2 regions of the Methylobacterium sp. BE186 genome follow, and region 2 is predicted to be linked to the other one. Evidence: predicted binding sites of a transcription regulator. Region 2 holds the regulator's gene; the other holds the start of a gene.
What was found. The regulator LexA, encoded in region 2, represses DNA repair genes until DNA is damaged. The targets are predictions, from matches to a motif close to TGTTCNNNNTGTGTTCNG.

Region 1: the regulator LexA is predicted to act here: its motif matches at 2,853-2,870, upstream of J2X36_RS06320 (PA0069 family radical SAM protein).

Annotation. Positions count from the first base shown of each region.
Region 1 is NZ_JAVDVV010000004.1:106,014-120,239, reverse strand. It holds gene J2X36_RS06330 (glycosyltransferase family 1 protein) at 1-1,023, shown strand, start outside; gene J2X36_RS06325 (ribonuclease HII) at 1,105-1,704, shown strand; gene J2X36_RS06320 (PA0069 family radical SAM protein) at 1,710-2,816, opposite strand; gene J2X36_RS06315 (hypothetical protein) at 2,994-3,515, shown strand; gene moaB (molybdenum cofactor biosynthesis protein B) at 3,522-4,079, opposite strand; gene J2X36_RS06305 (glycosyltransferase) at 4,255-6,291, shown strand; gene J2X36_RS06300 (glycosyltransferase) at 6,288-7,361, shown strand; gene J2X36_RS06295 (GumC family protein) at 7,661-9,157, shown strand; gene J2X36_RS06290 (WecB/TagA/CpsF family glycosyltransferase) at 9,150-9,971, shown strand; gene J2X36_RS06285 (NUDIX hydrolase) at 9,994-10,566, opposite strand; gene J2X36_RS06280 (sulfurtransferase TusA family protein) at 10,658-10,888, opposite strand; gene J2X36_RS06275 (hypothetical protein) at 10,983-11,402, opposite strand; gene J2X36_RS06270 (glutamate--cysteine ligase) at 11,584-12,951, opposite strand; gene J2X36_RS06265 (16S rRNA (uracil(1498)-N(3))-methyltransferase) at 13,158-13,910, opposite strand; gene J2X36_RS06260 (hypothetical protein) at 14,174-14,226, shown strand, end outside.
Region 2 is NZ_JAVDVV010000011.1:66,670-80,895, reverse strand. It holds partial or broken gene J2X36_RS13545 (ComEC/Rec2 family competence protein) at 1-2,119, shown strand, start outside; gene lexA (transcriptional repressor LexA) at 2,113-2,835, opposite strand; gene glp (gephyrin-like molybdotransferase Glp) at 2,949-4,178, opposite strand; gene moaC (cyclic pyranopterin monophosphate synthase MoaC) at 4,175-4,660, opposite strand; gene trpC (indole-3-glycerol phosphate synthase TrpC) at 4,674-5,504, opposite strand; gene trpD (anthranilate phosphoribosyltransferase) at 5,514-6,527, opposite strand; gene J2X36_RS13515 (aminodeoxychorismate/anthranilate synthase component II) at 6,589-7,218, opposite strand; gene J2X36_RS13510 (methyl-accepting chemotaxis protein) at 7,482-9,173, shown strand; gene trpE (anthranilate synthase component I) at 9,288-10,808, opposite strand; gene J2X36_RS13500 (peptidyl-prolyl cis-trans isomerase) at 10,816-12,717, opposite strand; gene tpiA (triose-phosphate isomerase) at 12,903-13,664, shown strand; gene secG (preprotein translocase subunit SecG) at 13,816-14,226, shown strand, end outside.

The sequences.
Region 1 (14,226 bases), on a different contig from region 2:
AACGGCGTCGTCCGCTCGCTGGAGCACATGGCGCGGGCGGGCCGCGACCTCGGCTACGATCCGGTCTTCCTGACGCACCGGGATTTTCCCTCGGTGCCGCTGCCGGGCTACCCGGAGATCCGCCTCGCCTACGCCGCGCGCGGCAGGCTCGAGGCGCGGATCTCCGAGATCGCGCCGTCCCACATCCACATCGCGACCGAGGGGACGGTGGGTTACGCCGCGCGGCGCTACTGCCTCGCGCAAGGACGCCCCTTCACCACGAGCTACCACACCCGCTTTCCCGAATACCTCGCCGCCCGGGCGCCGGTGCCGCAAGCCTGGAGCTATACGTGGCTGCGGCGCTTCCACGGGGCGGCGAGCGGGACCATGGTGAGCACGCCGTCGCTCGAACGCGAGTTGGCGGGCCGGGGCTTCGCGAACCTGATGCGCTGGACCCGGGGCGTCGACACCGACCTGTTCCGCCCGCAGGATCCGGACGCGCTCGATGGGCTTCCGCGCCCCCTCTTCCTGTTCGTCGGCCGGCTCGCGGTCGAGAAGAACGTCTCGGCCTTCCTCGGCCTCGACCTGCCGGGCACGAAGGTCGTCGTCGGCGATGGGCCCGACCGGGCACGCCTCGCGGCGCTGGCGCCCGAGGCCCGCTTCCTCGGGACGCTCACCGGCGCGGATCTGGCGCGGATCTATGCCGCGGCCGACGTCTTCGTGTTCCCCAGCCTCACCGACACGTTCGGGATCGTTCTCCTCGAGGCCCTGGCCTGCGGCCTGCCCGTAGCCGCCTATCCGGTCACGGGACCGATCGACGTCGTCGGCGGGACGGGGGCCGGCATCCTCGACGCCGACCTTCGGCAGGCCGCGCTTGCGGCACTCACGATCCCGCGCCGGCGCTGCCGCGAGGAGGCCCTGCGCTACACCTGGGCCGAGAGCGCGCGCCAGTTCTACGGGAATGTCGAGGTCGCCCATCAGCGCGGCGCCCTCCGGCAGCGCGCGGCCCGAAATCCGGCCGCATCCATGGTGGAGCTCGGCTGAGAAAGGCGGCCGGAAGCGCGTGACGCGCGCGGCCGTTGATGCGAAGGGAGGGCCTCGCGATCCCCTCCCACGAGCCGCCCCATGCCTCCTTTCGACCCCGCGCGCGCGGCGGATTACCCCGCCGTCATCGGCTGCGACGAGGTCGGCCGCGGCGCGCTCTGCGGCCCGGTCGTCGTGGCCGCGGTCTGGTTCGATCCCACCGCCCTGCCGTCCGAGATCCTCGGCCGGCTCGACGACAGCAAGCGCTTGAAGCCGGTTCACCGCGAGGCCCTGGCGCCGCTGATCCGCGCTCATGCGCGCGTCGCCGTCGCGGCGGGCTCGCGCGCCCTCGTCGACCGCATCAACGTGCGGGCTGCGACCCTCGACGCGATGGCTCGAGCCGTGGCGCGGCTCGGCCTCGACGCGCCCGTGATGGTGGATGGCCGTGACGCGATTCCCGGTCTCGATGCCGAGTGCCGCGCCGTGATCGGCGGCGACAGGCTGGTCCCGCAGATCGCCGCCGCCTCGATCGTCGCCAAGTGCCTGCGCGACGGCCTGATGCGGGCGCTCGCCCGCCGCCACCCGGACTACGCCTGGGATCGGAACGTCGGCTACGGCACCGCCGCCCACCTCGACGGCCTCGCCCGGATCGGCCGCAGCCCGCACCACAGGCTCAGCTTCACGCGCTCTCTCGGCGTCTGACCCTCTCAGAACAGGCTGAGCTGCGCGCCCGGAGGCGAGAAGGCGTCGGCGTTGAGCGTGACGCGCTCGCCGGCAAAGCCGAGCCGCGCCTTGGCGAGGCGCATGCGCTGCGCGATCAGATCGGCGTAGGGCCCCTCCCCCACCATGCGCCGCCCGAAGGCGGCGTCGTAGACCTTGCCGCCGCGTGCCTGCCGGACGAGGGAGAAGACGTGCTGGGCCCGGCCGGGATAGTGCTCCGCGAACCAGTCGGAGACGAGGGCGTCGAGTTCGTGCGGCAGGCGCAGCAGCACGTGGTTCGCTTCGCATGCGCCGCGAGCCCGCGCCTCGGCGAGGATGGCCTCGATCTCGTGGTCGTTGAGAGAGGGGATGACGGGCGCCACGATCACCATCACGGGGATGCCCATCGCGCTGAGCCGCTCGATTGCCTCGAGGCGCTTCAGCGGATGCGGAGCGCGGGGCTCCAGGCGGCGGGCGAGCGCGGGATCGAGGGTCGTGACGGAGACCGCGACCTTCACGAGGCGGTCGGCCGCCATCGCGGCTAGGATGTCGGCGTCGCGCACCACGAGGTTCGACTTCGTGACGATGCCGACCGGGTGCCGAAAGCGGGCAAGGACTTCGAGAACGCTTCGGGTGATCCGGTGCGTCCGCTCGATCGGCTGATAGGGGTCGGTGGCCGTGCCGAGCGCGATCGTGCGCGGGCTGTAGCCCGGCGCCGACAGTTCCCGCTCCAAGAGCTTCGCCGCGTCCGGCTTGGTGAAGAGGCGGGTCTCGAAGTCGAGCCCGGGCGACAGGCCGACATAGGCATGGTTCGGCCTCGCGAAGCAGTAGATGCAGCCATGCTCGCAGCCCCGATAGGGATTGATGGAGCGATCGAAAGGAATGTCGGGCGAGGCGTTGCGGGTGATGATGTGGCAGGCCCGCTCCGGCAGGACCTCGGTGCGCAGTCGCGCCGTCTCGGAGGGGGTCCAGCCGTCGTCGAAGATCTCGCGGCCCGACCGCTCGAAGCGTCCGGACGGGTTGGCGTTGGCACCCCGGCCGCGCCGGGCAGCCGCCTCGACGCCCGTGTCGGAAAGACGCCGCTGCGACTCGCCGTCCGGCAGGTGCTTGGTCATGCGATGGTATTCCGGACCGCCTCTTCGCTTTGGGACTAGAACATAAAGCGAACATGAGCGAGTCCGCCTGCATCAATTTCGAGCATTTCCGGTGCATTCCCCTCCGGTGCACGGTCGGGGCTGATCCTGCGCTGCCTTGGCCTGTCGCTTTCGCGTGAAAATGGTCTATGGGCGCGCATGATCTCCGCCCTGACCTACGTGGCCCGACCGGCAGATCCGGACGCGATCGATCGCCTCGCGGACACTCTCGCCGCCCTCGTCACCGGGGTGGCGGCGGGGCTGATCGGCGATGCGGTGATCGTCGTGCCCGTGCCGAACGAGCCTGTCGCGACGGTCGCCGAAGCGACGGGCGCCGCCCTCGTGGTGCGGCCGCGGGGCGCCTCGCCCTGGGCCGCGGGCGCGAAGGCGGCCCGCCGGGAATGGGTTCTGTGCCTCGAGGCGGGGGACGTTCCGGCCGAGGGCTGGATCCGCGCCCTCGACCGTTTCGTGAACACGGCGCGGCCCGACGTGGCCCTGGCACGGCTGCGGCGCCCGCACGCGAACCTGCCGGCCCGCCTCGCGACGAAGGGCGAGCGCGTGCTCGGCGTCAGCGCCCCGCGTCCGGGCGACCTGGTGCGCCGCGAGCGCCTCGTGGCAGGCCCCATCTTCACCCCGCGCCTGAAGCCGCGCCTCCTCGCGGCGCGCCTCGAACGGGCCTGATCCGGCTCAAACGGTGACGGACGCGCCGCGGCGCAGGTGCTCGTCGAGGCGGGGCATGATCTCGACGAAGTTGCAGGGCCGGTGCCGATAGTCGAGCTGCTGAGCGAGAATGCCGTCCCAGGCATCCTTGCAGGCACCGGGCGATCCCGGGAGCACGAAGACGTAGGTGGCGTTGACGACGCCTGCAGTTGCCCGCGACTGCAGGGTCGAGGTGCCGATCTTGTCGTAGGAGATCCGGTGGAACACCGCCGAGAACCCGTCCATGCGCTTCTCGAACAGGGGCTCCAGGGCCTCGGGCGTCACGTCGCGGCCCGTGAAGCCGGTTCCGCCGGTGGTGATGACGACGTCGATGCCGGGATCGCGCGACCACGCCTCCACCTGCCCGCGGATCGCGGCCACCTCATCGGGCACGATGGCGCGCGCCGCGAGCCCGTGGCCGGCTGCCGCGAGGCGCTGGACGAGGGTGTCGCCCGAGCGGTCGTCCTCGGGGCGGCGCGTGTCCGAGACCGTGAGCACGGCGATCGAGAGGGGTATGAAGCTGCGCGAGGCGTCGGAGGCAGGCATGGGGCGGGCTCGCAGGAGGGCCGGGCTTCGGGGCGGGAACGCTTCCCCGGACCGGGCCATGAGATAGGCCCGGCGGCCGGCCCTGGAAAGCGGCCCGACGGAAAGGGCTTCGTCAACCTCTGCAAGCCAGGATGAAGGCTTCTCGACCCGTGACGCAGCCCGCCCGGCGACACCCGTGAAGCGCTCCTTCGACGACCCGAGTGACGGCGTGCCTGCGGCTGCGCCCCCAGGCGGCGGGGGCCGGCCAGCCCACGGCATCGCGGGCTGGCCGGGACAGGGCCAGCGCGGGGCGGACTCACGGCCGGACAGCCTTCCGGACGGACGGCCCTGGCCGCGCCTGCGCATCGTCACGGTCTCGGACGGCACGGAGGCAGGGCTCGCGGACACGCTGGCCTCGGTGCTGGCTCAGGGCTACCCGGAGGCGCGCCACGACGTCCTGCCCCCGGCCACGCTCGCGGACGGCGCCTTCCCCGATGCCGGCGCGGCCGACCACGTCCTGATCCTGCGCGCGGGCGACATGCTGGCTCCCGGCGCCCTCACGGCCCTCGCCCTCGAAGCGGCGCTGACGGGAGCGGCGGCCGTGGCTGGCCTGCGGGTGCTCTACGACGCGGCCGTGACGGGCCTCGACGCGCCGTCCCTCGACGCAGGCTTCGAGGACGATGGCGATCCCCAATCCGGCGGCGAGATCCTGTTCGCAAGCTCGGCCTTCGATGGGGAGCCGGCTCGCCCTGCTGAACTCTGGGCCCGTCTCGCGGCGGCCGGGGCGCCGCTCGTCCGGATCGGTCGGCCCGTCCTCCTCCAGCGTGATTCGGCCGCGCCCAAGCCGATCGAGGGCCTGTCGATCGTGTCGCTGACCGGAGCGGGGCACCGGGGCGGCGCCGGCATCGCCCAGCGCCGCCTCGGCGAGGCGCTCCGGCTCTCGGGCCACCGCGTGGCGCAGATGGCCCTGACCGACGAGTCGCCCCCCGCAGCGGCCGAGTGGACCGACGCCTTCCCGGGCACGGAGGCGACGATCCGCCAGTTAGGCCCGGACCTCGTCATCGCCGGCAACCTGCACGGCGCGACGCGGAGCCTCGACATCCTCGGGCGCCTCGGCGCCACGGCCCGGACCGCCCTCGTCCTGCACGACCTGTTCCCCCTCACCGGGCGCTGCGCCTACCCGAAGGGCTGCACCCGCATCGCGGTGGGCTGCGACGCGGCCTGCCCCACCCCCGACGAGTATCCGCAACTCCGCCGGAACCGCATTCCCGGACTGCACGTCCGCAAGCGCTCGGTCCTCGGCGCACCGGGCGGTCCCCTCCTCCTCGCCAATTCCCGGTGGACCGCCGAGCGGGCGCGGGACTACGCCCCGCCCGCGGCCCGCGTCGCGCAGATCGCCCTGGCCTTCCCGACCGGGGTCTTCGCGCCCGGCGACCGGGCGGCCCTGCGGCGCCGGCTGGGGCTGCCCGCCGACGATGTGCTGGTGATGTTCTCCGCGGTCATCGTCGACGCGCCGGACAAGGGTGTGACCGACCTCGTCGAGGCCCTGCGCCGCGTGGCGCGGCCGGGGATCGGCTTCGTCGCCGTCGGCCGGCTCGACGATCCGGCGCGGCTCGGCCTGCCGAACCTGCACGCGCCGGGTCCGATCGGCGAGGAGGCCGAGCTCGCCGCCTGGTACGGGGCCTGCGACCTCCACGTCACGGCGAGCCGGCTGGAGACGCTGGGCCAGACGCCGATCGAGGCGGGCCTGTGCGGCACGCCGACCCTCGCCTACCGCGCGACGGGGCTGACCACGGCCGTCATCGACGGCGTCACCGGACGGCTCGTGCCGGAGGTCCCGGGCGCCCTCGCAGCGGCCCTGGAGGAGTTCGTCGCGGACGGGGCGGCGCGGCGGCGGCTCGGTGCCTTCGCCCGCATCGCCCTCGAGAACCGCTTCAGCTACGCCGCCGCCTCCATGTCGATCGAGGCCGCGCTCGCGACGTCGGGCATCCTGCCCCGGCGGGCAGGCCGCCCGCGCTTCGCCCCCGAGATGCTCGCCCGGTTCGATCTGGCGGCCGACCGGCACGGCGGCGAGGGCGGCACCGTCGATGCGCCCTCCCCGCCGCTGGTCCGGCGGCTCCGGCAGGCGAAGCACGCACTCCTCGGCCGCAACCTACCCTTCTGGGCGCGCCGCAGCCTCTACCTCGCGACGCGCCTGCGCGGCGCCCTGCGCCGAAGGGGAATCAACGCGTGAGCCGGCGCATCTACATCGACCAGACACACCTGCGGGGCCACGTCACGGGCATCGAGCGGGTCGCCCGCGACCTGTTCGCCCCGGAGCAGCTCGCCCCGCACGATGTCCGCCTCCTGCGCAGCCGCGGCCTGCCCGCGATGATCGCCGCCCAGCAGATCGGCCTTCCCCTGCGCGGCCTGCGGGATCGAGACGCGCTGTTCGTCTTCCCGGGCTTCCCCCCCGGCCCGCTCTGCGCGGCGCTCGGGGATCGCTGCATCCTCTACGTGCACGACACTTTCCTGCTGACCCGGCCGGAGGACCTGAGCTGGAAGAGCCGTCTCTACATGGCGCCGAGCTTCGGCCTCGCCATGCGCTACGGCCGGCGCTTCCTCGTGAATTCCCGGACCACGGGCCGCGAGTTGCGCCAGCTCTGCCGGCCGGACGCCCTCGTCGCGCTGCTGCGGCCGGCGGTCGGCGACGTGTTCGGCCTCGCCGGCCTGCCGGCCGGGCGCCCCACGCCCGCCCCCGGCGAGCCGCTGCGCCTCCTCGCGATCGGCACGATCGAGCCGCGCAAGGACTACCCGGCCGCCATCGCCATCGTCGGCGCTCTCAACCGGATGGGCGTGCCGGCCGAACTCCACGTCGTCGGGCGGGTCGGCTGGGGTCGGCACGCCTTCCTCGACGATCCGCCCGCCTTCCTGACCCTCCACGGCTACGTGGACGATGCCGGCCTGCGCCGCCTCGTCGAGAGGAGCCATCTGCTGATCTCGACCTCGAAGGCCGAAGGGCTCGGCCTGCCCCTCCTCGAGGTGCAGCACGGGGGCCTGCCCGTCGCGGCGCCTGAGGGGCCGGTCTTCGCCGAGGTCCTCGGGGCCTCCGGCCTGTTCCTCCGGCCCGACGACCCCGAGGGCTCGGCCTCGGCGCTCGCCGCCTGGGCACGCGGCGGCCGCCTCGCCGCGGCGGCGGACGCGGCGCGCGGGAACGTGTCGGCCTGGAATGCGGCCGCGCGAGCGGACGCCGCCCGCTTCAGCGATTTTCTCGCGCGCGGGGTCGCAGCCTACGCGGAAAGCGGCACCGTTGCGACAACGTGAAGCTGTGCGAGCCTCATTCGAGGACATTGATACGATCAGGAGTGGCAGGCGTGTTAATCTTAACCGCTGGTAACTGCCGGTGATCTCGGGTTTGCACCGCGATGACTCGCGCGGCGCAAGACATCCTTGCCGCGAAATGGTCTATCTCTTCGGCATGACGGTTGCGATTGGTTGATCGTTCGTCACCGTCAGCGGGAACGCCGTGCCGATTCGGCACGGAGCGACCGCGAGGCGGGTCCGACGGGGCCAAGCGTTCGCCCGGAAAGTTCCGGGACCGGACAGGTCAGGGGACGAGGCAGATGTTCGACTTCGCGACACCGATCCGCGGCGAGCCGGTTCAGATGGTCATGCAGCAACCGGAATCCGACCAGCCGAGCCTGCGCACGATCCTGCGGCGGCTCTGGAATGGGCTAAGCTTCGTCCTTCTCGGCGGCCTGTTCATGCTGGCCGTGGCGGTCGCCGCGATGGGCCTCCTGACCCCGACCTACACCTCGACGATCCAGATCCTGATCGATCCCTCCGACCTTCGGCTGGTCGAGAACGAGATCAGCACGCGCACGCCCCAGGCGGATGCCGGCGTCTCGATCGCCGAGAGCCAGGTGCGGGTGATACAGTCGGACAATGTCCTGCGCCGGGCCATCGCCAAGGTCGGGCTCGCCGAGGACGACGAGTTCGTAAAGCCCGATTCGGACAACCCGCTGGTGGTCGGCCTGAAGCGGGCCCTCGGCATGGTACCGCCGCCCGCGAGCCGCGACCCCGTGAACCTCGCCCTCGACACCCTCCGCCTCAAGCTGACCGTGCGTCGGGCCGAGCGCACCTTCGTCATCGAGGTCTCGGTCCAGTCTCGCGACCCGGAGAAGGCAGCCCGCATCGCCAACGCCATCGGCGAAGCCTATTTCGCGGAAGAGGCCGGAGCCCGCACCGAGGCCGCACGGCGCGCCTCCGACTCGCTCTCGGCACGGCTCAACGCCCTGCGCCAGGACGTCGAGGCGGCGGAAGGCAAGGTGGTGCGCTACCGGGAAGACAATCGCCTCGTCGCCTCGTCCGGCCGTCTCCTCACCGACCAGCAGCTCGGCGACCTCAACCAGCAGCTCGTGACCGCCTCGATCAAGACCGCCGAAGCCCGCTCGCGCCTCGACCAAGCGAAGAAGATGAAGGTCGGCGACGCCGGCACGGCGCTCCCCGAGATGCTGCAATCGCTCGAGATGCAGGCGCTGCGGCAGCAATACGCCACGCTCTCGCGCAACACCGCGGAGCTTGCGACCCGCCTCGGCGAGCGGCACCCGGCCATGGCCGAGCAATACGCCCAGCAGCGCGATCTCCAGCGCCTGATCCAGCGGGAAAAGGAGCGGATCATCGAGACGACGCAGAAGGATTTCGACCGGGCCGCCGCGAGCGAGGCCGCCATCCAGAAGAACCTCGACCGGGTGAAGACCGAGAATGCGGCCAGCGACCGCGCCAATGTCGGCCTGCGCGAGTTGGAGCGCTCGCTCGAATCCCGCCGCGGCATCTACGAAACCTTCCTGCGCCGCTCCCGCGAGGCGAGCGAGCAGGAGCGGCTCAACAACACCAACGTGCGGGTCATCTCCCCGGCGACGCCCGCCCGCGAGCGCACCTGGCCGCCCTCGCCGAAGGTGGTGCTGCCGGTGGCGCTGATGCTCGGCCTGCTGCTCGGCGCCGCCATCGCCCTCGCCCTTGGTGCCAACCGCGACCGCAGGCAGGCGCAGCGCCGGACCGTGCAGGTTCCTCCGCCGGCGCCGGCTCCCGCCCGCAGCTTTCGGGCGGCCGATGCCTGAGGCGGAGCGCCCACATCCGGCGGCCGAGCCGCCAGCCGGGGCGCCGTCGAGGAGCCTGCGCCTCTTCGGCCTCGACTTCTCGACCGCCGGCCCGGCGCAGATCCTCTCGGACGTCGCCGCCCGGCCCGGCAATGGGCCTCGTCTCGTGGTGACGGCCAATGTCGACCACATCGTGCAGCTCTCGGAGAACGCGGCCTTCCGGGCAGCCTACGAGAGCGCGGCGGCACGCACTCTCGACGGCATGCCGCTGGTCTGGTTCTCGCGGCTCCTCGGGCAGCCGGGGGGCCGGCGCGTGACGGGGCACGACCTCCTGGCCAGCGCGCTGTCCGGCATCCCCGACCCGGCCGCGCGCATCTTCCTCGTCTGTCCCACCGCCCTCGCGGGTGATCGGCTGCGCGCGCGCCTCGCCCGGGCCGGCTGCGCGCCGGACGCGGTGGCGCTCGCCGTGCCGCCCTTCGGCTTCGAGGAGGATGCGGGCTACGGGCAACGCCTCGCCGAGGCGGTGCGCGCCCACGGCACCACGCTGCTCGTGATGGGCGTCGGCGCGCCGAAATCGGAAATTTGGGTTCACCGCCAGGGCGCTGCCCTTGGGGCTCCCGTTGTGCTGGCGGTTGGGGATGCGGTGAGCGTGGCGGCGGGGCTCGTCCCACGGGCGCCGCTCCTGATGCAGCGGACCGGCTTCGAGTGGCTGTTCCGCTTCCTGCACGCGCCGCAGCGGCTCTTCGGCCGCTATTTCGTGCGGTCCTGGCGCTTCCTTCGGATCGCCGCGCAGGACGCCGGCGCCTCGGGCAAGGCCGAGACGCGGCGGGCGTGAAATCCGGTCGGCACGGGGCCGGTCAGCGCGCGACGAACAGGTCCGGACGGCGCAGGCGCAGGGCCTGGACGAGGACGAGGGTCTTCATGTCGGCGACTTCCCCGCGCTCGCTCATCGCGGCGAGGTCCGCGAGCGGGACCTCGTGCACCGTGATGGCCTCGTGCTCCTCGGCGAGCCCTCCGCCGGGTCCGGAGCGGTCGGCAGCCGTGAAGGCGCCGAGGAACAGGTCCATCTGTTCCGTCGAGATGCCGGGCATGCTCCAGCCGCGCACCACCCATTCCAGCGGCCCGAGCCTGATCCCCGCCTCCTCGTAGACCTCGCGGCGCGCGCCCTCCTCGGCCTCGGCCTCGTCGAGAAGGCCGGCCGGAGCCTCCCAGACTTCCGCCGTCCCGTCGGCGTAGAAGGCCGGGGCGCGGAACTGCGAGATCAGAACGGCGATCCGACGCTTGGGATCGTAGGGCAGCACGGCGACGGCGCGGCCGTGATCCTCGATCTCGCGCTTGATCGGCGTGCCGTCGGTCATCGTCACCTCGGCGACGAGGAAGCGGCTCCAGCCGTCGTGGACCGTCCGGGTGCCGCGGATGATGGGTGCCATGCGAGAATCCCCGAGCCCGCCGCGGCGGATTGTTGCCGCGGCTTTCGGGCGGTCCTCTAAGGGGGACTTGGCGCATCAATGAGGCGGCAGGCTACCCGTTGCGGCGAATGACGAAGCGCAGCGTCGCGCCGTCGCGCTCCTGAGCAATAAGGCTGTCCCCCTCCTCCCGCAGAAGATTGGGGATGTCGATGGCCGCCATCGGATCCGTGCAGGCGATGACGAGACGAGTGCCGGGCGTCAGGCCGCGCAGGACCTTGCGCGTACGCAGCACCGGCAGAGGGCACTTGAGCCCGCGCAGGTCGAGTTCGATCGGGTCACTCACGAAAAAACCCCGCCGACGGCGCAGGCCGTCGGCGGGGTATCTAGACGATGGCGGCGTCCGCGTCAGGCGGCCCGCCGCGCATCCGTGCCGGGCCTCAGTAGCCCCAGCCGTAGGCCGGGTAACCGTAGCCGTAACCGTAGGCCGGGTAGCTGTAGCCGTAGGCCGGATAGCCGTAGCCGCCGCCGTAGCCGGCACCGTAATAGCCGTCGTAGTAGCCGTAGCGGGGCGCCGAGCTCGCCGCGATCGCGCCGCCGATGATGCCGAGGGCCGCACCGGCCGCCAAGGCGCCGCCGACGCCGCGACGGTAGCCGTAGCCCCGGTAGCCGTAGCCGCCACGGTAGCCGCCGTAATAGCCGCCGCCGCGCCAGCGAACCTGATCGACGCCGCCGGCCGGGCCTCCGACCTGCGCCGAGTTCAGGGCCGGGAGGGGAGCCGCCTCGGCGGCAGTGAAGGAACCCGCGGTCATGCCGATCGCGGCAGTGCCGGCGAGGGCGAGGGTCAAGATACGCGACATGAGGACAATCTCCTGTGTCGAAGCGGTAGTGCCCTGAGAACGGCGTCGCTCCATTTCCGTTCCGCCGGCCGCGGGCACGGACACGCTTCGCCCGTGCCCTCACGCACATGTGTACGGTCAAGGCTCCGGCGGCCGGCCTTAGGGACGCATCCTCGCAGGGGGTCGCGAGCCTGTCGAAGGGTCAGAACACGCAGGTCTCGAAGGCGGGCGCGACCGAGCGACGCCACGCACCCTCGTAATCAGCGAGCCGGTCCTCGGCATGGGTGCGGCCCGCCGCGACGATCGCCTCGAGCGGCTGCAGATAGGCGGTCTCGTCGCGCCCCGCGGCATCGCGCCGTGCGCGCGCCTGGAGACCCGAGCGGGCGATGGCGAGCGTTTCCGCGGCCACCTGCCCGAGGCTCCGGCCGGCCACCGGCGTGGCGAGGCCGAGCCGGGGCACGGTGGCGCGCACCGCTTCGCGCTCGGCCTCGCTCCAGCCCTTGGCGAGGTCGAGGGCGGCGTCGAGGGCGCCCTCGTCGTAGAGGAGGCCCGTCCAGAAGGCGGCCTGCGCCGCGATCATCGCCGGCCCGCCGACATCCGACCCGCGCATCTCGAGGAAGCGCTTCAGGCGCACTTCGGGAAAGGCGGTGGAGGCGTGGTTCGCCCAGTCCGAGACCGTGGCGTACTCGCCCGGGAGCTGGGGCAGCTTGCCCGCCATCAGGTCGCGGAAGGAGGCGCCGGAGACGTCGTGGTAGGTGTCGCCCCGCTTCACGAAGTACATCGGCATGTCGAGCAGCCAGTCGACATAGGTCTCGTAGCCGAAGCCGGGCTGGAACGCCTCGGGCAGCATGCCGGTGCGGTCGCCGTCGGTGTCGCGCCAGATCTCGGAGCGTCGGGAGAGGAAGCCGTTGGGACGCCCGTCGGTGAACGGCGAATTTGCGAAGAGCGCCGTCGCCACGGGCTGGAGGGCGAGCGACGCGCGCATCTTGCGCGCCATGTCGGCCTCCGAGCAGAAATCGACGTTCACCTGCACGGTCGCCGTGCGCAGCATCATGTCGAGGCCGAGGGTGCCGACCTTGGGCATGTAGCCGGCCATGATGCGATAGCGGCTCTTCGGCATCACGGGGGTCTCCTCCCGCGTCCATTTCGGGCTCATCCCCAGGGTGAGGAAGCCGATTCCGTGCGGCTCGGCGGCGCGCGCCGCCGCATCGAGGTGCATCTGTAGCTCCCGCGCCGTGGCATGGACGTCGGGAAGCGGCGCGCCGGAGAGCTCGAACTGTCCGCCCGGCTCGATCGAGATGGCCCCGCCCTCGGCGCCCGCCAGCCCGATGATATTGCCCGTATCAATGATGGGCTCCCAGCCCGTCTCCCGCGCGAGGTCTTCGAGAAGCGCCCGGATGCCGTGCTCGCCCGCGTAGGGCACCGGTCCACGGCTCTCGCGATAGAAGGGGATCTTCTCGTGCTCCGTCCCGATCGCGAACTGGTCGCGCGGTTTCTCGCCCTCGGCGAACCACGCGATCAATTCGGCGCGCGTGGTGAGCGGGGTCGTGTCGGACGTATCGCGCGCCATGCGCTGCCTCGTGGTGCGGGATCGTTCGGGGGAGCGAGGGGCCGCGCCGCTCATCTGCGCCGTCGAGCCCCTCGGTCTGATGTCGTGTCCTTAATCCAGCCCGCAAGGCGCGACAACGCGAGGCACGCGCGGGGCACCGGCTCCGGACCGGTGCCGCGTGCCGTCCCGGACGACCCGATGTGCGCCCGCGCACGCGGATCCGGCCCTCAGCGGGCGTCGCCGAGGATCGCCTGGACGAGGGCCATCACCGCCACGGCCGCCGTGTCCGCCCGGAGGATGCGCGGCCCGAGAGACAGGGCCACCGTGTTCGGACGCCCCACGATGAGGTCGCGCTCCTCCGGCGCGAATCCGCCCTCGGGTCCGACGAGCACAGCGAGGGGCGGCGGGCTCGCGGGATCCGCCGCCCCGCGCAGCGCCGCGACGGGGTCGGCCACGGCCGCATCCTCGTCGCAGAAGACGAGGAGCCGGTCGGGTTCGAGGTCGGCCAGAGCCGCGCGCAGGCGGGCCGCCTCGGGCAGGTCGGGGATCGCCAGGATGCCGCATTGCTCGGCGGCCTCGATCGTGTTCGCCCGCAGCCGCTCCGCGTTAATCCGCTCGCCCTGCGTGTAGCGGGTGAAGACGGGGCGGATGGTGCCCGCTCCCATCTCGACGGCCTTCTGGGCGAGGTAGTCGAGGCGGGCGCTCTTCAGGGGCGCGAAGAGGTAATGCAGGTCGGCCCGGTCCGGCTGGGGCCGGGTCTGCGCCTCGAGCAGGAGGTCGGCGCTCTTGCGGCCGGTCGGGTCGAGGCGGCCCCGCCACTCGCCGTGTCGCCCGTTGAAGACGAGGACCGGGTCCTCCGGGCTCCGCCGCAGCACGGTGAGGAGGTAGTTTGCCTGCGCCCGGTCGAGGGGCAGGCGCGCGCCCGCCCCGAGATCCGCCTCGACGTAGAGGCGGGGAGCGGTGAAATCGTAGGCGGCCATGGCTGCGAAGTCGCGCGGCCGCGCCGCCCTGTCAACGCGGCCCCGGGAGACGTTGCAAAAACGTTACGCCCGCCGCTTTTTGCCGAATTGCCCACGGCCGAGGGCCGCCACCGGTTTGCGGCTCGAAAGACGCCACATTCCTATGCAGAACCGAAGCCCAGCAGAACTGAACGAGCCTGGTCCGGCCGGCGGGCGGACGATCGCGCGAGCCCCGCGCGGCAAAGCCCGCATCTCGAGAGACCGGCGCCTAGAGGGAAGACGGCATGTTCACGAAATCCATCGCCACGCTCGCCGCCGGACTGACGGGCGCACTTCT
Region 2 (14,226 bases):
TTCCCTGGCTCGCGGTCGCCTTCGGGACGGGCATCCTCGTCTATTTCGCTCTCACCGACGGCGAGCCGGCGCTCGCCGCCGCGCCCATCGCCGCCGGCCTGTGCCTTGCGCTGACGCCCGTCCTCGGTGCGAGGCCCGCCGCGCTCGCGCTGACGCTCGCGCTCGCCGCCGCCTTCCTCGGCTTCGGGGCGGCGGCGTGGCGCGTCGCCCGCGTTTCCGGCCCGATCCTCGCGCGGACCACCATCGCGCCCCTCACGGGGCTGATCGAGGCCCTCGACGAGCGGGAGGAGGGCGCGCGCCTCGTGGTGCGCCTCACGAGCTTCGGAACCCTGGCACCCGAAGCGCGCCCCTTGCGGGTGCGCGTGACCTACCGGACCCGGCAGGCCCTGAAGCCCGGCGATTTCATCGCGGCCAAGGCGCGCCTCCTGCCGCCGCCCGAGCCGGCGCGTCCCGGCGGCTACGATTTCGGGCGCGACGCCTATTTCCGCGGCATCGGCGCCGTGGGCTCCCTCGTCGGGACGATCGAGGTGAGGTCACCGCCCGAGCCCCTGCCTCTCGCCCTTCGCCTCGCGGCCGGCATCGACGACGCGCGCAACGCGCTCACGCGGCGCATCACCGACGCGAACGGGGGCAGGCCGGCGCCGTGGCCGCCGCGCTGGTGACGGGCAAGCGCGGCCTCATCGCACCGGAGACCAACGACGTGCTGCGGGCGGCGGGCATCTACCACGTCGTCTCGATCTCCGGCCTGCACATGGTGCTCGCGGCCGGCGTCGTCTTCTGGCTGGTGCGCTCCGCGCTGGCGCTGGTGCCGCATTGCGCCCTGCTGTGGCCGATCAAGAAGATCGCGTCCGGCTTCGCGATGGTGGGCGTCACCGCCTATTGTGCGTTCTCCGGTTGGGACGTCGCCGCCGAGCGGGCTCTGATCATGACCCTGATCATGCTCGGCGCGATCCTCGTCGACCGCCCGGCCCTGAGCATGCGCAACCTCGCGCTCGCCGCCCTCGTGGCGCTCGCCCGCGAGCCCGAGGCGTTGCTCGGCCCGAGCTTCCAGATGTCGTTCGGGGCGGTGGCCGGCCTGATCGCCTGCGCCCGCTTCATCGACGGGCGCCTCTTCCGGCGCGAGGGCGCCGGGCCGGTCGGGCGGTCCGTCGCCCTGGCCGCGGGCGCCGTGATCGGCACCTTGCTGACGACGCTCGTGGCGCAGATCGCCACAGCCCCCTTCGCGACCTACCATTTCCAGACGATCCAGCCCTTCGGCCTCGTCGGCAACGCCCTCACGCTGCCGCTCGTCTCCCTCGTGGTGATGCCGGCCGCGGTGCTCGGGATCCTCGCCTACCCGTTCGCGCTCGATCAGCCGGTCTGGTGGCTGATGGGGCAGGCGGTGCGCGGCATGCTCGCGATCTCGGGCTGGATCGGCGGTCTCGGGCAGGCGAATGTCGGGGTGCCGGCCTTCGGCACGGGCGCTCTCGCGCTGCTGGCCGCCGGCCTCCTCGTCGCGGTCCTACCCGCCTCGCGCCTGCGATGCCTGTGCGTGGTGCCGCTCGGCCTCGGCCTCCTCCTGGCCGCATCGCCCGAGCGCCAGGACATCTTCATCGATCGCGAGGGGAGGGGCGCGGCGGTGCGGGGCGAGGAGGGCCGTCTCGTCGCTCTTGGCCGGCCCTCCTCCTTCGTCCTCGAGCAGTGGATGAAGGCGGACGGCGATGCGCGGAAGGCGTCGGAGGCCGGGGAAGGGGGACGCTGCGACCGGCTCGGCTGCACCCTGCGGGCCTTCGACGGGCGCCGGATCGCGCTGGCGCGTGACAAGCGCGCGCTCACCGAGGATTGCGCGCGCGCCGACATCGTCATCACGTCGCAAGTCGCCCCGCCGGGCTGCGCGGCGGGGCTCGTCATCGACCGCGCCTATCTTGCGCGGTCTGGCGCCGTCGCGATCCGCCTCACCGGTTCCGGCCCAATCGTCTCGACGGCCCGCGGTCTCGGTGGATCCTCGCCCTGGCGCCCGGCCGCGGCGCCGCGCGCCCAGCAGATTCCGGGCTCTCCGACCGCTCGGGCAAGCCCGGACGAGGCCGCTCCGGAGGAGGGTGCCGCGTCTGCGGAGACGGGCCCCGAATCGCTTCAGTAGCGGCGCACGAGGCTGACGAGGCGTCCCTGGATGCGGACCCGGTCGGGACCGAGCACGCGGGTCTCGTAGGACGGATTCGCGGCCTCGAGGGCGATCGAGGAGCCGCGGCGGCGCAGGCGCTTGAGCGTCGCCTCCTCGTCGTCGATGAGGGCCACGATGATGTCGCCCGTGTTGGCCGTGTCCTGCTTGCGGATCACCACGAGGTCGCCGTCGAGGATGCCGGCCTCGATCATCGAGTCGCCGCGCACCTCGAGCGCGTAATGCTCGCCGCCCGCCAGGAAATCCGGCGACAGGGTGATCGACGCGCTCTGGTTCTGGATCGCCGAGATCGGCGTGCCCGCCGCGATCCGCCCCATCACGGGGATCGTCATGGCGCGGCCGTTCTCGTCGGTCGCCTGCGTCGTCGGCAGCTTCGCGGCCGGCGCCCGCGTGCGGCCGCCCTCGACGACGCTCGGCGTGAAGCGGCGCACCTCGCTGCCCGACCCGGCCGGCTGGCCGAGGCTCTCGGGCATGCGGATCACCTCGATCGCCCGTGCCCGGTTCGGCAGGCGGCGCAGGAAGCCGCGCTCCTCAAGCGCCGTGATGAGGCGGTGGATGCCGGATTTCGACTTGAGATCGAGGGCATCCTTCATCTCATCGAAAGACGGCGGGACGCCGCTCTCGCGCATCCGCTGCTGGATGAAGCGGAGCAGATCCAGCTGTTTACGCGTCAGCATGGGGCAGTCTCATCTCTCGGGGCGACGCGGCGGGCGGTCGCGGAAACAAAGCGCGAACACGTTAAACGTTCCGCAAGTGTTCCGCAAGCGCAGCTTGGCGATACTGATCGAGATCAGAGGATCGAGCGGTCGAGACGCAGGATGCGGCAGGATTCGCCAGCCTTCGCGGCCGGCGCGTGCGGCGGGCGCACGAGAAGGGCCTCGGCTTGACCGAGCACCGAGAGCATCGAGGAATCCTGCCGCGCCTCGGGATGCGCGACCGGCAGACGATCGGGCGCCGTGTCGAGGCGGGCCCGCATGTAGTCGGCCCGGCCGTCATTCGCCGGCAGATCGCGGCCGAGCGTCGCCGGCTCGTCGCGGTCGGCACCCGCCCGCGGATCTCCGACGAGCGCGCGGATCGCCGGGACCACGAAGAGCATCCCGCAGACGATGGCCGAGACCGGGTTGCCCGGCAGGCCGATGACCAGCATCTCGCCGAGCCGGCCATGCATCAGCGGCTTGCCGGGTCGCAGCGCGACGCGCCAGAAGCCGAGTTCGAGCCCCTCGCGGGCGAGCGTCGATTGCACGAGGTCGTGGTCGCCGACCGACGCGCCGCCGAGGGTGACGAACAGGTCTGCGCGCACCTCGCGGGCCCGGCGGATCGCGTCCTCCAGCGCCGGCAGGCTGTCGCCCGCGATGCCGAGGTCGATCGGGTCCGCTCCGGCCGCGCGGGCGAGAGCGGCGAGCGCGAGCGCGTTCGAGGCGACGATCTGGTCCCAGGCGACCGGCGCCCCCGGCGCCACCAACTCGTCGCCGGTGGCGAGGATCGCGACCCGGGGACGGCGTCGCACGGCGACCTCCGCGTGGCCGGCCGCGGCGGCGAGCGCGAGCCGGCGCGCGTCGAGGCTCTCGCCCGCCTGCAGGAGCGCGTCGCCTTCCCGGAAATCGAGTCCGGCGGGCCGGACGAAGCGGCCCGCGGATACGCCTTCCCGCGCGGTCACCGTGTCGCCCTCGGCCTCCGCGTTCTCCTGGATCAGGATCACGTCGGCTCCCTCCGGCACGGGCGCGCCGGTGAAGATGCGCACGGCCTCGCCGGGGCCGACCCGGCCGGCATAGCCATGTCCGGCGGCGCTCGTGCCGACGAGCCGCAGCCGGGCGGGGATGCCGGCGAGGTCGGCGCCGCGCACGGCGTAGCCGTCCATCGCGGAGGCCGGGAAGGGCGGCTGCGTGCGCAGCGCGGCGACCGGTTCCGCGAGCGTCCGCCCGGCTGCGGCGGCGATCCCGAGGCGCTCCGCCTCGACGGGCCGGGACACGCTGGAGAGGATGCGCCCCAGCGCCTCCGCGACGGGCAGGAGGCCGCTCACGCGCCGGCTTTCGCGCGATAGCTGCCCGAGCGGCCGCCATCCTTGGCGAGCAGCCGGATGCCCTCGATGCGCATGCCGCGATCGACCGCCTTCACCATGTCGTAGACGGTGAGGCAGGCGATCGAGACCGCGGTCAGCGCTTCCATCTCGACGCCGGTCGGACCCTGCACGCGCACCTCCGCGGTGAGCCGAAGGCCGGGGAGCGCTTCATCGACCTCGCAGGTCACGTGGACCTTCGAGAGCAGGAGGGGATGGCAGAGCGGGATCAACTCGTGCGTGCGCTTGGCCGCCATGATGCCGGCAAGGCGCGCGGTGCCGATCACGTCGCCCTTCTTCGCGTCCCCCTCCCGGATGAGCCTGAGCGTCTCGGGAAGCATCACCACGGCCCCTTCCGCCAGCGCCGTGCGGGTGGTCGCGGCCTTGTCGGTGACGTCGACCATGTTGGCCGCGCCGGTGGCGTCGAGATGGGTGAGGCCGGTCATCCGCGGGTCCGGGTCACGCCGTCTCGCCGAACAGGAGGCTGCGCGTCGCCTCCGTCAGGTTCGCCTGCCGCATCAGGCTCTCGCCGACGAGAACCGTGTTGAGGCCGTTCTCCGCGAGGCGGACCACGTCCGCATGGCTGGCGATGCCGCTCTCGGCGACGGGAATGCGGTCCTTCGGGATGCCGGGCGCGAGGCGGATCGCGGTCTCGAAGGAGACCTCGAAGGTCTTCAGGTTGCGGTTGTTGATGCCGATGAGACGCGTGCCGAGCGGAATCGCCCGCTCCAGCTCCTCGGCGTCGTGCACCTCCACCAGAACGTCCATGCCGAGGTCGTGCGCCGCCTCCACGATCGCCGCCGCCTCCTCGTCGTCGAGGCAGGCCATGATCGCGAGCACGCAATCCGCGCCCCATGCCCGCGCTTCGAGCACCTGATAGGGCTCGAACATGAAGTCCTTGCGCAGCACCGGCAGGGCGCAGGCGGCCCGCGCCTCCACGAGATATTCGGGGCGCCCCTGGAAGGACGGCTCGTCGGTCAGCACCGAGAGGCAGGTCGCGCCGCCGGCCTCGTAGGCTTCAGCCAGCGCCGCCGGGTTGAAATCGGCCCGGATCAGCCCCTTCGAGGGCGAGGCCTTCTTCACCTCCGCGATGAGGGCGGGGCGACCGGCCGCGATATGGGCGCCGATCGCGTCCGCGAAGCCCCGGGGCGGGGATTGTGCGGCGGCGCGCGCCTCCAGTTCCGACTCGGAGACCCGCAGCTTCGCCTCGGCGATCTCGCGCCGCTTATAGGCCTCGATGCGGGCCAGGACGGTCTGTCCCGTGGCGCCCGTGGTTGCGGTCTCGGACATCGGCATCCCTCAGGCGTTCGAAACCTCGACGAGGCGGGCGAGCGTCGCCCGGGCCGCCCCGCTGGCGATGGCCGCATCCGCGCGCGCGACGCCCTCGCCGAGCGTCGGAGCGGCCCCCGCGACCACGAGGCCGGCCCCAGCATTGAGAACGGCGATGTCCCGGTAGGCGTTGCGGGCTCCGTCGAGGACGGAGGCGAGGGCGCGGGCATTGTGGTCCGGATCGCCCCCCCGCAGATCCTCGAGGGTCGCGAGCGTCAGGCCGACCTCGCGCGGATCGATGCGGAAGCGGGTGATGTGCCCGTCCTCCAGGGCCACGACGGCGGTCGGCCCCGTCACGGTGATCTCGTCGAGCCCGTCCGAGCCGTGCACGGTCCAGACCCGGCGACTTCCGAGCGCCGAGAGCACCCGGGTCAGCGGCTCCGCCCAGTCCGGCGTCGAGACGCCGAGAAGCTGGTGCGTGACGCCCGCCGGATTCGAGAGGGGGCCGAGCAGGTTGAAGATGGTGCGCACCGGCAGTTGCGAGCGCACGGGCGCGACGTGGCGCATGGCGCCGTGATGCGTCTGCGCGAACATGAAGCAGAGGCCGGCCTGATCGAGGCAGCGGCCGAGGCCCGCCGGGTCGAGGCCGAGCTTCACGCCCAGGGAGGCCAGCACGTCCGCGGCGCCCGAGCGCGAGGTCGCGGCGCGATTGCCGTGCTTGGCGACCGGCACGCCGCAGGCGGCCGTGACGATCGCCGCCAGCGTCGAGACGTTGTAGCTGCCGGAATGGTCGCCGCCGGTGCCGACGATGTCGACGGCACCCGGGACGGAGGCGACCGGGAGCATCCGGGCGCGCATGGCCTCCACGGCGCCCGTGATCTCCTCGACCGTCTCGCCGCGGACCTTCAGCGCGACGAGGAAGGCCGCCGCCTGGACCGGCGTCACATCGCCGGAGAGGAGGTCGTCGAAGGCGGCGCGCGCCTCGTCGCGGCTCAAGGACTGCCCTGAGGCGACCTTGGCCAGGGGGTGCTTGAAGGATTCCATGCGCCGGACGCGGTCTGCCGATGCGGGCGCGCCGCGCGTCGGCGCGTCCCGGTCTGACGCGTCAATGCACGTCGTGCGCGCGCTTGTCACGCTCCGCGTTCCAGGCCGCGGCGATCTCCAGGAAATTGCGCAGGATCTGCGTTCCATGCTGCGAGAGGATGCTCTCGGGATGGAACTGCACGCCGTGGACCGGCCGCGACCGGTGCTCCAACCCCATGATCAGCCCGTCGGCCTCGGCCGTCACGGCGAGATCGCCGGGGCAGCCGGCGCGATCGACGACGAGGGAGTGGTACCGGGTGGCCTGGAGCGGCCCGTTGATGCCGCGGAAGACGCCGGTGGCGCCGTGCTCGATGGTCGAGACCTTGCCGTGCATCGGCGCGGGCGCCCGAACGACGTCGCCGCCGAAGGCCTGCCCGATCGCCTGCAGTCCCAGACACACACCGAAGATCGGCGTGTCGGCGGACAGTTCGCGGATCACGTCGAGGCAGATCCCCGCCTCGTTCGGCGTGCAGGGGCCCGGCGACAGGATCACCGCGTCGGCCTTGCGCGCCCGGACCTCCTCGACGGCGAGCGCGTCGTTGCGCACGACCGAGATCGATCCGCAGAGCGGGCCGATCAGGTGCACGAGATTCCAAGTGAACGAGTCGTAATTGTCGATCACGAGGACGTCGGATTGCGCGGCCGGCTTCATGGATCAGGGACTTGAGGCCTCGGGCCGCGCCGGTCAAGTGTCGGCGCCGCACAGCGGACGCTGTGCCGCTTCCATCGACGACGTTTTGAGCACATTCAGTTCAAGATGGAGTTCGTCGACAGGGGTTGAGCTCAAATGGGCCGTCAATCACGCGTCTGATTGGCGAACATTGGCCATTATGACGGCCAAGACCGAGATTTAATCGATGTTTAACCATGAAGGCCCCACTTCATAGGAGCTAGTCGGACCTTGGAGAGGCGGTTATGCGAGGCTTGGACAATGTGAAGCTCCTGGGGAAGATCGCGATCCCCCTCGCGATCTCGCTGGTCGTCACGCTCGGCGTCGTCGTCTTCGCGCGCTCAGCGCTCTCCGGCCTGTCTCGGCAGATCGACGGCCTGATCGACGTCCAGGTGGCGCGGCAGGAGAACGTCCTTCGCCTCGCGGTCGATCTCACGGAGGCGGCGCTTCAGAACCGCAACATCATCATCGAGAGCGACCCCGAGAAGATCGGGGGCTACAAGATGCGCCAGGACAAGGCGAAGGCTGGGGTCGTCGCGGCGATGGACAAGCTGACGGCCCTCGCCAACACCCCTGAACGCCGGGCGATGAACCAGGAAATCCGCTCGCTCATCGACGGGTATTTCATCATCCTCGATCGTTCGACCGCGCTCGGCCTCAAGGGGGAGGACAAGGCTGCCATGGCCGTCGCGCAGAACGAGGCGTCGCCGGCCCGCCGAGCCATCAGCGAGCGCGTCGCGCAGCGGATGGAGGCCATCGGCCGGGAGCTTGCCGATGCCCGGGCGCAGGCGGAGGAGACCGCGAGCCGCGCGTCCCTGGAATTCATGGTTGCGGCGGGAAGCGGCCTCGTCGTCGCCCTCGGCCTCGCCGCCGCCATCGTGATCGGCGCGATCGGGCGTCCGCTCGGGCGCATGACCGCAGCGATGGGCGCGCTCGCGGCCGGCGATCTGGACGTCGCCGTCGAGGGCGCCCAGCGCCGGGACGAGATCGGCGCCCTGGCGCGGGCGCTCACCATCTTCAAGGAGAACGCGCTCGAGGCGCGGCGCCTCGCCGCGATCCAGGCCGACGAGGACGCCGCGAAGATGCGCAGGGCCGAGCGCCTCGACGGACTGACCCAGGCTTTCGAGCGCGAGGCTGGCAGCCTCACCGACAGCCTCACGGCGGCCGCGACCGAGATGGAGGCCACCGCCCATTCCATGACGGGCATCGCCGAGCAGACGAACCGGCAGGCGGTCACCGTGGCCGCGGCGGCCGGCCAGACCTCGAGCAACGTCCAGACCGTCGCGACCGCAACGGAGGAACTCTCGACCTCGATCCAGGAGATCACGCAGCAGGTCTCCCGCTCGGCGGAGATCGCCGGCACGGCGGTCGCCAGCGCCCGCGACACCGACGCGACGATCCACGCGCTCGCCGTGACCGCGGAGAAGATCGGCGCCGTGATCGCGATGATCTCGAACATCGCGGGACAGACGAACCTGCTCGCGCTCAACGCGACGATCGAGGCTGCGCGCGCGGGCGAAGCGGGCCGCGGCTTCGCGGTGGTCGCGACCGAGGTGAAGGAACTCGCGGCCCAGACGAGCCGGGCGACCAGCGAGATCGCGGGGCAGATCGACGCGATCCAGGGCGCGACGCGCGGGGCGGTCGACGCGGTGCGCGGCATCGGCACCACCATCGACGGCATGGCGGACATCGCGACGCAGGTCGCAGCGGCGATGGAGGAGCAGGGCGCCGCGACGCGGGAGATCGCGCGCAACGTGCAGGAGGCGGCGCGCGGCACGGAGCAGGTCACCGGCAGCATCGGCGACGTGCGCAAGGGGGCCGGCGAGACGGGCTCCGCGGCAACGCAGGTCCTGGGTGCCGCCCGCGAACTCGCCACGCACTCGGCGACCCTGAGCCAGACGGTCCGGGGCTTCCTGGCCGACGTCAAGGCGGCCTGAGCGTCGCTCACGGAACACCTTCCGGCGTCGCCGCGCCCGGAAGTGGGCATCCGGGAACCCGAAGTTTCGTGAGCCGTATCGACCCGGGCGGCCGCCCCCGAGGGGGTCGGCCTCCTACTGCCCGCGCCTCGCCTGGGCGGCGAAGCGCACGGCGTCCTCGGCGGCGCGGAACAGGGCTTTCGCCTTGTTCACGCATTCCTGCTGCTCGGCGGCCGGATCGGAATCGTAGACGATGCCCGCGCCCGCCTGGACGTGCATCCGCCCATCCTTCACGATGGCCGTGCGCAGGACGATGCAGGTGTCCATCTCGCCCCGGGCCCCGAAATAGCCGATGCAGCCGCCATAGGGACCGCGCTTCTCGCGTTCCAGCTCGTCGATGATCTCCATCGCCCGCACCTTCGGCGCGCCCGACACCGTTCCGGCAGGAAATCCCGCCGCGAGCGCGTCGAGGTTGTCGCGGGCCGGGTCGATCTCGCCCTCGACGTTCGAGACGATGTGCATCACCTGGCTGTAATATTCGAGGAAGAACGAGCCGGTGACGGTGACGGTGCCGATCCGCGAGACGCGCCCGACATCGTTGCGGCCGAGATCGAGCAGCATCAGGTGCTCGGAGCGCTCCTTCGGATCGGCGAGCAGCTCCTCGGCCAGCGCCTTGTCCTCCGCGGGCGTGGCTCCGCGGCGGCGCGTTCCGGCGATCGGCCGGATCGTCACCGTGCCGTCCCGCACCCGCACCAGGATCTCCGGGCTTGAGCAGACGACCTGAAATTCCTCGAAATCGAGGTAGCAGAGGAACGGCGCCGGGTTGGTCCGCCGGAGGGAGCGGTAGAGGGCGAAGGCCGGCAGCGTGAAGGGCGCCTCGAAGCGCTGCGAGAGCACCACCTGGAAGATGTCGCCCGCGACGATGTACTCCTTCGCCCGCGCCACCATGCCCGCATAGTCGGCGGGGGGCGTGTTCGAGACGGGCTCGGGCGGCGGGACGTTGCTGAGGTCGGCCCGCGCCTCGATCGGCAGCGGCCCTTCGAGGGCGCCCGCGATCTGTTCGAGACGCGCCTGCGCCGCTTCGTAGGCGGCGCGCGCGGAGATTCCCGCGACGGGCCGCACCGGGCTCACGACCGTGATGAGGTCGCGCACCGCGTCGAAGACCACCATCACCCGCGGCCGCACCAGCACCGCGTCCGGCACGCCGAGCGGGTCCGGGTTCGGCTCCGGCAGCACCTCCATGGCCCGTACCATGTCGTAGCCGAGATAGCCGAACAGGCCGGCCGCCATCGGCGGCAGCTCGGCGCCGGCCTCTTCGCCGATCGCGCTCTCGGCGATCAGCGCGCGCAGGCTGTCGAGGGGGCCTCGGTCATCGGGGCTGAAGGCCGAGAGATCCGCGCCGCGGGCGATCTCGGGCCTGCCGTCCCGGCAGCGCCAGATCAGGTCCGGGTCGAGGCCGATCATCGAGTAACGCCCGCGTACGGCGCCACCCTCGACGGATTCGAGAAGGAAGGCCGCGCCGGCGTGGCGGGCCCGCAGCTTCAGGAAGGCCGCGACCGGTGTCTCGAGGTCCGCGACGAGCGTCAGGTTGAGGAGGGCCGGGCGGCCGGCCTCGTAGCCGGCCGCGAAGGCCTCGTAGGGATCGTCGGAGGCCATTGCCGCCTCAGTACTCGCCGCCGATCGCGCGCCGGAAGGCGGCCTGATTGACGCTCACCCCGGCCTTCTTCTGCACCTCGGCGATGTACTCGCCGAGCACGTCGTCGGCGAGCGCCGTGCGGAAGTTCGACTCGATCGTCTTGTCGCTCGGACTGCCGGGCACGTAGGCCGACATCGTCGCCGAGGTGACCTTGAACAGGACGCGCGACTCGCCCGACGGGGCCGACCCCGGCTTGTCGACGAAGGTCGCGAAGATGCGATTGACAACGTCCGCGTCGAGATCGTCCTTCGATTGGTTGCGGGCGAGGTCCTCGGCCGTCTGGACGTTGAGGCCGACCGAGCCCGCGACGGCTTCGAGGCTTTCGCCCTTGTCGAGCCGCTCCTGCAGCTCCCGCGCCTTGGCGGCGAGGCGATGCGATACCTCCGCCGCCTTCCAGCCGGCGACCGCCTGCTCCCGCACCTCTGCCAGCGGCTTGTCGTGGGCGGGATCGATCTTGGTCACGTCGAACCAGACGTAGCCGCCGGTCTTCGTGCGCAGCGGTTCATTGTCGCCGCCGATCTCGGCGCGGAACACGGCGGGCAGGGTCGTGTCCGGGTCGGGAATGCCGGCAACCGGCTGGCCGCCCGGGTCCTTGCCCTGCGCATCGATCGCCTCGGCCGCGACGAGGGGCAGGCCGCGCTCCTTGGCGATGTCGGCGAGCGGCTTCGCACTCGCCCGCTGGTCCTCGATCGCGTCGTGGGCCGCATCGATGCCGCTCCGGGCGCGCTGATCGGCAAGGGCCTTCCGGATCTCGGGCGCGACCTCGGCGAACGGCTTGCGGGTCTCCGGCTCGATGCCCGTGACGCGCAGGAGCACGGTGCCGAAGCGGCCCTTCACGGGCGGGCTCAGGGCGCCCTGCTGCAGGGAGAAGGCGGCGTCGGCAACCGCGGGGTCGAACAGCTCGGCCTTCGTCAGGGTGCCCAGCGAGAGGCTCTTCGGGTCGACCCCGCGCTCCACGGCCACGGCCTCGAACGGCTTCTCGCCGCTCTCGATCTGCTTGCGCGCGGCCTCGGCCGCCGCCTCGTCGGGGAAGACGATCTGCTGGATCGTGCGGCGCTCGGGCGAGCCGAAACGCTCCTTCTGCGTGTCGTAGACCTTGCGCAGCTCCTCCTCGGTCACCGCCTCGGGCTTGGCGAGCGTCTCCGGGCTGAGGACGAGGAGGTTGGCGCTGCGGCGCTCGGGCGCCCGGTAATTGGCCTTGTTCGCGGAGTAATAGCCTTCCAGCTCCGCATCGGTCGGCGCCGGGACCTCGCCCGCGACGGAGGGCGCGAGGCGCAGATAGGCGGCGGCACGCCGCTCCGTGGAGTAGCGGTGCACGGCCTCGCGCATCGCCTGAGGCACATGGATGTCCGCCGCGACGGCTTCGGCAAGCTGGAGCCGGGCGATCACCGCCCGCTGCTCGCGCACGAACAGGGCCTCGTTGAGCCCTGCGCGCTGCAGCGTCTGGTAGAACAGGGACGGGTCGAACTTGCCCTCCGCGTTCTGGAACGACTTCTCCTCGTGGATCGCGCGTAGCACCGCCGCGTCCGGCACCGCGAGGCCGAGGTCGCGGGTCTTCTGGTCGAGCGACGCTTCCGTCACGAGCTGGGACATGACCTGGCGGTCGAGCCCGAGCGCCCGCGCCTGATCGGGCGTCAGGTTGCGGCGAAGCTGCTGCTGATAGCGCTGGAGCTGGTTCTGATAGGCGGCGCGCACGGCCTCGGCCGAGATCTGCGTCTTGCCGACGGTCGCGACCGTGTTGCTCGATCCGCCCCGGAAGAACTCCTCGACGCCGAAGATCGCGACACCCGCGATCAGCAGCGTGAACACGATCGTCAGAACGATCTTGCCGAGCCAGTGCTGGCTGGCATTGCGCATGTTCTGGAGCATCGGGGCGCGGGCCTGTCTGTCGTCCTTCCCGCGCGGGCAGCGCTCGCGGCGGGCGTGTCGGCGTTATGAAATTGCGGTTGCCCGCGATAGACCATCCGCGGGCGTCAGCAAAGGGCGGAGGCGGTTTGCACGCCCAAGCTTGCTCTGATAGGCCCGGCAATCGTTGCGTACCGCGAAGGACACCGATGACACGGCAGGGACGGCGCCCTCTGGTTGCAGGCAATTGGAAGATGAATGGCACCCGCAGCTCGGTTGCCGTGGTCGAGGCCGTCCGCCGCGGATTGTCGCCCGCCCTCATCGAGGGCATCGACCTCCTGATCTGCCCGCCCTCCACTCTGATCGCGTCCTGCGTCGCCGCCGCCTACGGCTCCAACATCGCCATCGGCGGCCAGAACCTCCACGCCAAGCCGAGCGGCGCCTTCACGGGCTCGATCTCGGCCGAGATGCTGGCCGACCTCGGCGCCTCCTACGTGATCGTGGGGCATTCGGAGCGGCGCGCCTACCACCACGAGACGGATGACGGCGTGCACGCCAAGGCACTCGCCGCCCGGCGGGCGGGATTGTGCGGGATCATCTGCGTCGGCGAGACGAAGGACGAGCGCGAGGAGGGCCGCACCCTCGACATCGTGCGCGCCCAGCTCGCCATCGGCGTGCCGAAGGGTGCGACCGGCGCCGACACGGTGATCGCCTACGAGCCGGTCTGGGCGATCGGCACCGGCCTCACGCCGACGCCCGCCGACATCGCCGAGGTGCACGCCTCGCTGCGCGAGATGCTGGAGCGGCTCGTCGGCCCCGAGGCGGCGCGCATCCGCATCCTCTACGGCGGCTCCGTGAAGCCCGGCAACGCGCGCGAGCTGATGTCCGTCGACAATGTCGACGGGGCACTCGTCGGCGGCGCGAGCCTCGTCGCGGAGGATTTCCTGGGGATCGCGGCCGCCTATGCCTGAGCCTGCACCGCGCGGTTGCGCGGTTGGCGGCAGGTCATATCTGGTGTAAGGCCCCGCGGGTTACGCGGCCGGCGTCTCGGGATGCCGGCTCTGCCTGCGTTCCCGAAGCCCGTCAGGCCGCCGGGCAGCGCGCGCCGCTTCTGGAAATCCGATGCAGACCGTCCTGATCGTCGTACATCTTCTCATCGTGCTCGCGCTCATCGCGGTGGTGCTGCTGCAGCGCTCCGAGGGCGGCCTCGGCCTCGGCGGCGGGGGCAGCGGCGGCGTCTCCGGCTTCATGACCGGGCGCGGACAGGCGAACGCCCTGACGCGGGCAACCGCGATCCTCGCCGCCCTGTTCTTCGTGACCAGCATGACGCTCGCCGTCCTGTCGCATCGGAGCGCGGCGCCGAAATCGATCCTGGAGGGCACCGGGACGGGACAGCCCGCGCAGCAGGCCCCGAACGCCGACAACCTGCTCGACACGCTTCGCCGCCAGGGCGGCGGCGAGGGCGGTGCTCAGGCTCCCGCCGCTCCGGCCTCGCCCGCACCCGCGCCCGCCGCCCCCTCGGGTCCGCCGGAC